2 regions of the Arthrobacter sp. TMN-49 genome follow, and region 1 is predicted to be linked to the other one. Evidence: predicted binding sites of a transcription regulator. Region 1 holds the regulator's gene; the other holds the start of a gene.
The links. Region 1 encodes LexA, which represses DNA repair genes until DNA is damaged. Its sites were predicted from a motif close to TCGAACANNTGTTCGA; they were not measured.

Region 1 (3,410 bases):
TTTGCCGGGACGGCGGAGGGTTTGCTGCCCAACGGCCTGAACGACGTTCAAAGCCAGGCCGTTGCACAAGTGCGCGACGCCGTGCGGGCGGCACTCTCAGATTCCAAACCGGAGGGCAACGCCGCAGTGGACGGCGGCAGGTCCATTGCCCGGGCCCGGCTGAACTTGATCTTTGATCTGTGCGAGCGGCTGCTCACTGCCGCTGATGCGCGTGAGGTGGTGTGGGCTTCACGGCCAGGCAGTTTCACCCCCGGCAAGGGTTATCAGAAGGCTGACGACGGCGAACCGGCGGTCATTAACATTGCCCCCTTGAGTGTGGCCATGAAACTTCGTGAGGGCTTGTTCGCGGACCGGACAGTGGTGCTGACTTCGGCAACGTTGGCCATTGGCGAATCCTTCCAGGCCACGGCCGGCGGGCTGGGCCTGCTGGGTCCCGAGGCACCCGCCTGGACGGGGGCCGACGTCGGCTCTCCCTTCGACTACCCCAAGCAAGGCATGCTGTACGTGGCTGCGCACCTGCAAAAACCAGGCTTTGGCATGTCGGCCGAGCAGCTTGATGAACTGGCTGCGCTGATCACTGCCGCCGGTGGCGGTACCCTGGCGTTGTTCTCTTCGCGCCGAGCGGCAGAGGACGCGGCTGAAAAATTGCGCAAGAAACTCTCGGTCAAGATTCTGTGCCAGGGCGATTCCTCCATGGCTGGGCTCATCAAGGAATTCGCCGACGAACCGGACACCTGCCTGTTCGGCACCATGTCACTGTGGCAAGGCGTTGACGTTCAAGGAACGTCCTGCCGGCTGGTGGTCATTGACAGGATTCCGTTCCCGCGACCCGATGACCCGCTGGTGACAGCGAGGGCCCGGGCCGTGGCACAAAGCGGCGGCGACGGCTTCATAGCCATCTCCGCAACCCATGCAGCCGTGCGGCTGGCCCAAGGCGTGGGGCGCCTGATTCGCTCAAGCGCCGACAGGGGAGTGGTGGCTGTTCTTGATTCCCGCCTGGCCAACGCCAGTTACGGCGGATTCTTGCGCGCGGCACTGCCGCCGTTCTGGGCCACCAAGGACCGCGCCGTGGCCTTGGCGGCCCTGAAGCGGCTCTCCGGGAAATAACGCTATGGCCCAGGAACGGGTATTTTTGTAGGCTACGTAAAGGAGACACCAAAGGCCGCCCGCGGCCGACGTGTCGGATAGTAGCCGGAAAATGCCCGTTCCTGGGCCTTAGGAACCATGAATCCGTATGCGTGTTATTTGGCGCGACTAGAGGCTTCGGAGCACCGACACCACTTTGCCCATGATGGTTGCGTGGTCCCCCAGAATGGGTTCATAGCGGGTGTTCTGGGGCAGTAACCAGGTGTGCCCGTCACGCTGACGGAACGTTTTAACAGTGGCCTCGTCGTCGAGCAGGGCAGCCACAATGTCGCCATTGTTGGCTGTTGGCTGTTGGCGCACCACCACCCAGTCACCGTCGCAGATGGCCGCGTCGATCATGGAATCACCTTGAACCTTGAGCATGAACAGCTCCCCGCTGCCCACAATTTGGCGTGGCAACGGCATGATGTCATCGACCGACTGGTCGGCCAGGATGGGACCGCCGGCCGCAATACGGCCCACCAACGGAACAAAGGCAGTGTCAGAGGAGCTGCTGAGTTCGGCGAAGTTGAGCCCGTTGGAGCTGCGTAGCTGTGATGGTGCGCTGACCCCTTCAATCTCCACCTCGCCGTTGTCCAAAACCAGTGGGATAAGAACTTCCATGGCGCGGGGGCGCTTGGGGTCGCGCCGCAAGTAGCCGTGGCGCTCAAGCTGGGTCAGTTGGTGCGTGACGCTGGACAGGCTGGCCAGCCCGACGGCGTCGCCGATTTCACGCATGGAGGGCGGGTAGCCCTTGTCGGCAATGGAGCGCTGGATGCACTCAAGGATCTTTTTCTGCCGAACAGTGAGCCCCTTCATGCCAGCGCGGCTGGGTGCTTGGGGGATGCGGTGCGGAGGTTCGTGAAGCGCCATGGTTCCGGGTCCTTTCGTGGCTGCCCTGAACAATGTCAGTGCCTGCTGGTGGACTGCATCTAGCGGCCAATCCTTGTGATTCAAGTTTAAGCCACAATACGGCCAATTTCAAACATTTGTTCTATCAACCCTTGGCAAGTGTCGTCAATAGATGCTAAAACTGTACTAGTAGCAAATTAGAACATACGTTCTATCGAGGATACGAAGTATGGAATTTCGATCCAGTCGGCATGTGTGGCCAGGGATCTAGATCCACTGTGAAAGGACGAGAAGTCATGAATGCAATGGTTATCTCTGCAGGACCTCTTAGTAGTACACCCAAGGCCCTGTTCGGCGCCGGCCCGGCCGGCTCCGCCCAGCATCATTGGCGAGCTGCCCCCGCGGCAAAGCTGGCGCTGACGCGCAGGGGCAGGCTTGTTCTCTTTGGTGTGCCGGCCATCGTTGCCTCCTCACTGCTGGTGTTCATCGCCTTGGCAATTGTCTTTGGCTCCCTGGCAAGCCCTGCCAACGCCAGCGCTGAGCATCCGGCCATCGATATGGACAGTTACGCGCATTCGGTGACTGTCCTCCAGGGCGACAGTTTATGGAGCATCGCCGGCGCCTCCAATCCGAATCGGGACGTCCGCGAAGTGGTACGGGAGATCGTTGCCCTGAACGAACTCAGCACAGGCGTACTGCAAGCAGGGCAGCGGATCTTCGTGCCCATCCCGCAGTAGAACACCGGCAGCCGGCAAACCCACGAACGGGTGGCCGGGGCAAAGTGTCCGCATACTGTCACGGTTTCGGTGTTTGCCGCCCCCGGCAATTAAGCTGGAACCATGGATCAGTTTGAACGCCTAGGCCAATTGCCACTCCGCGACGATCTGCGCGGACTGCACCCCTACGGTGCACCCCAACTTGACGTCCCGGTGCTGCTGAATGTCAATGAGAATACCTTCGGTGTCCCCGCCGACGCCAAGGAAGCCATCCTGAAAGCCGTCGCTGCGGAACTGGAAGGCCTCAACAGGTACCCCGACAGGGAATTCAGCACTCTCCGCCAGGAGCTGGCAACCTACCTCGGCCACGGCCTCAGCGATGACAACGTGTGGGCCGCAAACGGCTCCAATGAAGTACTGCAACAAATCCTTCAGGCATTTGGTGGGCCAGGACGCACCGCCATGGGGTTCCCGCCCACATACTCGATGTACCCCCTGCTGGCCAGCGGCACAGGAACCGGCTACATCGCGGGATGGCGCGATGCGGACTTCGGTTTGAGCGCAGCATCGGCGGCCGAACAGGTGCGCCAGCACGCCCCTAACATCGTCTTCCTGTGCTCACCGAACAACCCCACCGGAACTGCCCTGGGCTTGGACGTGGTGAAGGCTGTCTACGAAGCCGGTGAAGCATCGGCATGCATCGTCATTGTTGATGAG
Region 2 (3,410 bases), on a different contig from region 1:
TCCGCGGGCACGGTAGCTGTTTTGCATGCTCATCAGGGTGACCCGTTTGGAGCCAAATCGTTCAAAAATGCGCCTGTACACATTGTGACGTTGCGCACTTTCCACATCAAGGTCAATGTCAGGCAGCGTTGACCTGTCCAGGGAGAGGAAGCGTTCAAAGAGCAAGTCGTTAGCTATGGGGTCCACGGCGCTGATGCCCAGCAGATAGTTAACCAGCGACGACGCCCCGGAACCTCGCGCTGCCCGGCGCACCCCCATGTCCTTGATCATCTCCGAGACTTCCGCCACGGTAAGGAAGTAGGAATCAAAGCCCAACCCGCCAATGGTGGCCAGTTCCACCTCCAGCCTGTTGCGCACCTCAAGCAGCTTCTTGCCGGGGAGTCCCCCGAAGCGCTGGTTGAGCCCTGCCTCTGTGCGCTGGCGCAACTCCATGCCCGCCGGCTGCGTCAACCCCAACACCTGTGATTCAGGGGTTTTGGGTTGTTTCCAGCCAAGATCGGCTGCGGGGTCAAGCCGGCATTTGTCAGCCAGCTGTTCGGTGTTGGACCATAGCTGCCTCAGCTCGGCACTGCCATAGCCGCCCTGGTACACAATCTCTTGCGCCACGGCCTGCATGCGGGCAGCGCTTTTAAGCCAGGCCTGCCCCGTGGGTTGCAAGTCATTGAGCTTCTCCAACGGCGCGATGTTCCTGGCAGCATCCAGAACATCTGCCGTGGGCGCATCATCTTCACAGCTGTAGCGCACGGCGTTGCTTAGAACGGCGGGGACATCAAACTCCTGCGCCAATTTCAGCATCCGCACTGCCTGGGATGTGCTCATGGGTGCGCCGGGTGCGCTCAAATGGCTCAAGATTTCCACCACAAGGGAGCCGACAGGCATGGCATTGCGCCAACTCAAAAATTTGGTGCGCGGCACCAGATATTTGCGCCCATTCAGGGCCCTGCCCACCGGTGATGCGGGGCCAAGTAAAACTGTCAAGGCAGCCCTGCCGGAATTCGTGTCCACAACACCTGCGGCCAGTTGGGCCAGGGTGAGGCCCACAAGCCCCCTGGGTTGGTCATGTGCGGCAGAAATGAGTCGGCACAGGGCGCCGTAGCCTGCACCCGGAGCCAGGGTGGCTGAACCATGGGCCAGGATCACCACGCGTCCGGCCACTTCTAACCCGTTTTGCCCCTCTTCCAGCACGGCAAGGTCAACCCCCACTAGGGGGTCAATCCCGGCAGCCCTGCAGGCTTTGACATGCTTGACGGCACCGTAGAGTCCATCCCTGTCGGTGATGGCCAGCGCGTTGGCGCCATCGGCGGCTGCAGCCTGGGCCAAGTCCTCGGGCCAGGAGACCCCATAGTGAGCACTGAAGGCTGAGGCGCAGTGCAAGTGGACAAAGTTACGCACCTTCTAGCAGCTCCTTAAAATGCTCATCCACAGCGTCATGGATTTTTATGACCCGCCAACGGTCACTGGGCCGGTACCTCACCAAGTCCAAAGTCAACAGCTCCGTTTTGCCTTCCTGGCGTACTTGCACCCGCCACATTTGGGTGTCCACGTATCCCACCCCTTCACCCGGGCGCATGCGTGTCTCGCTCTCCCACCAGGGGCGCCGCTCATACCAACACAAGGGTTCGGCGGCGAGGGTGTAGCACCGCCCACGCCACCACAGCTGCACCAGCGCCCCCGCAGCTGAGCGCCCCACCTTGACCGACTCGCTAAAGGTGCCCATGCGCGCACTCCACCTCCACCCGGCAATGCCAACTCAGCATCATGTTCTTGATCCGAATGACTCATTAGTACATATATCCGAATAGATTTAAGTGTACGCTCAATTTCACGCGGAAAGTAACCCGCACATTGGGAAGAAACGCTTGCGCGGACATCTGTTCTGCGCATAAAGCGTTATGTAGATAGCTGACAACGCAACTGGCGTCTAGCATTGCCTTATGGCCATTGGCTTAGTCGTACTGACGGCGCCACGACGATTTTTTATAAGGAGCGTTCCATGACTGACATGGTCACCCTCATCGCAAAGACCACTCCATTGGAACGCGAACTCAAGATGGCTTCACGTACCGTCCTGAAATCAGATCTCCCACGCCTTGGGGAGCTGTACTACACCGCCTACGACGCCGGAGCCGCCGGTGATTCGATCGAAGTTGCCTTGGCAGACATGCAAGCCTCCATGGCCGGCAAATACGGCCCCTTCCTCCCCAGCGCCTCTCACGTTGCCTTGGATGAAAACGGAAAAATCGTCGCAGCCGTGCTGGTGGTGGAGCACGCAATCGGTGACGACACCCCCGACACTCCCTTCATCATTGAGCTGATCACTGACCGTGAGCACCGCCGCCGCGGCCTGGCCGAGGACTTGGTTCTTGCCACCATGGACACGTTGTTTAACGAGGGCAAGACAGATGTTGCCCTGCGGGTCGAATCCAGCAATTCAGCGGCCCTTGCCTTGTACCTGTCACTGGACTTCCGCCGCTGGTCTCCCGAGGACTCCGAGGACTAAAGCGCCACCATGGAACAGCGGTTGACGTTTATTACCTTGGGCGTCCGTGACGTGTCCCGCTCCCGTGAGTTGTATCTCACAGGCCGAGGTCGACGCCGTGCTGGCGCAGGCGGTTGCGGCGGGCGCCGTCGTGAATAATCCTGTCTGGGCCGTGGACGACGCCGGCAACGTCTGACTCGTCGCCGGCCCCTACAGCGCGACGGGCTCGATGAGTTCGGGGCCGTCGTTGCGCACATTCCCCACGGCAGCACTGACAGGATCAAGCTGCCACGTGGCCGCCTGGCCGTAGGCCTCCGCCAGGACCATTTCCAGCAGTTGCACCGGCGAGCCAGCTGCCGGGTTGAGCCATTGCGTCAAACCTTCAATGCTCAACGGCACCGGCAGTCTGTCGTGCAAGGTGGCCAGCTCCCCTTCCGGTGGCGATGCCATGGTGATGATGCTGGTGGATAGTAGCCATTGGTCCGGCGCCCCATCGTCCTTGGCGGGGTCCTTCCACCATTCGTAAAGCCCGGCAAAGGTGATGAGTGAGCCGTCGGCGCTGTGCACAAAGTACGGTTGTTTGCTCTTGCCGTCCGGTGACTTCTTCCATTCGTAGTAGCCCTGCACGGGCACCCCGCAACGTTTGGTCTTCAAGGCCGCCCGGAACGTTGGCTTCTCCGCCACGGTTTCACTGCGTGCGTTGAAGGCACGCACCCCCACCCCGGGGTCCTTGGCCCAGCCCGGCACCAGCCCCCACTTGGCAACATGGATTTGCCGGTGCGCCTCTCCGTCAATGAGCCGTTCGAGCACAATGGGAACGTCCGTGGTGGGGGCAACGTTGTAGGAGGCCCGCAACTCAAGGGACGCCTCAGCTTCGGCTTCCAGCTCTGCTACCAAGTCGCCCACTGCCCTCGCCATTACGTATCGTCCA

Region 2: a site for LexA is predicted at 1,864-1,879, ahead of ACX80E_RS05685 (DUF6504 family protein). Genes of this name have one in related genera too.

What each region holds. Positions count from the first base shown of each region.
Region 1 covers NZ_JBTNDH010000021.1:11,083-14,492, forward strand. The annotation lists gene ACX80E_RS11070 (ATP-dependent DNA helicase) at 1-1,107, shown strand, start outside; gene lexA (transcriptional repressor LexA) at 1,255-1,998, opposite strand; gene ACX80E_RS11080 (LysM peptidoglycan-binding domain-containing protein) at 2,274-2,714, shown strand; gene ACX80E_RS11085 (histidinol-phosphate transaminase) at 2,817-3,410, shown strand, end outside.
Region 2 covers NZ_JBTNDH010000009.1:7,682-11,091, forward strand. The annotation lists gene ACX80E_RS05680 (DNA polymerase III subunit alpha) at 1-1,392, opposite strand, end outside; gene ACX80E_RS05685 (DUF6504 family protein) at 1,385-1,717, opposite strand; gene ACX80E_RS05690 (GNAT family N-acetyltransferase) at 1,994-2,500, shown strand; gene ACX80E_RS05695 (SOS response-associated peptidase) at 2,690-3,410, opposite strand, start outside.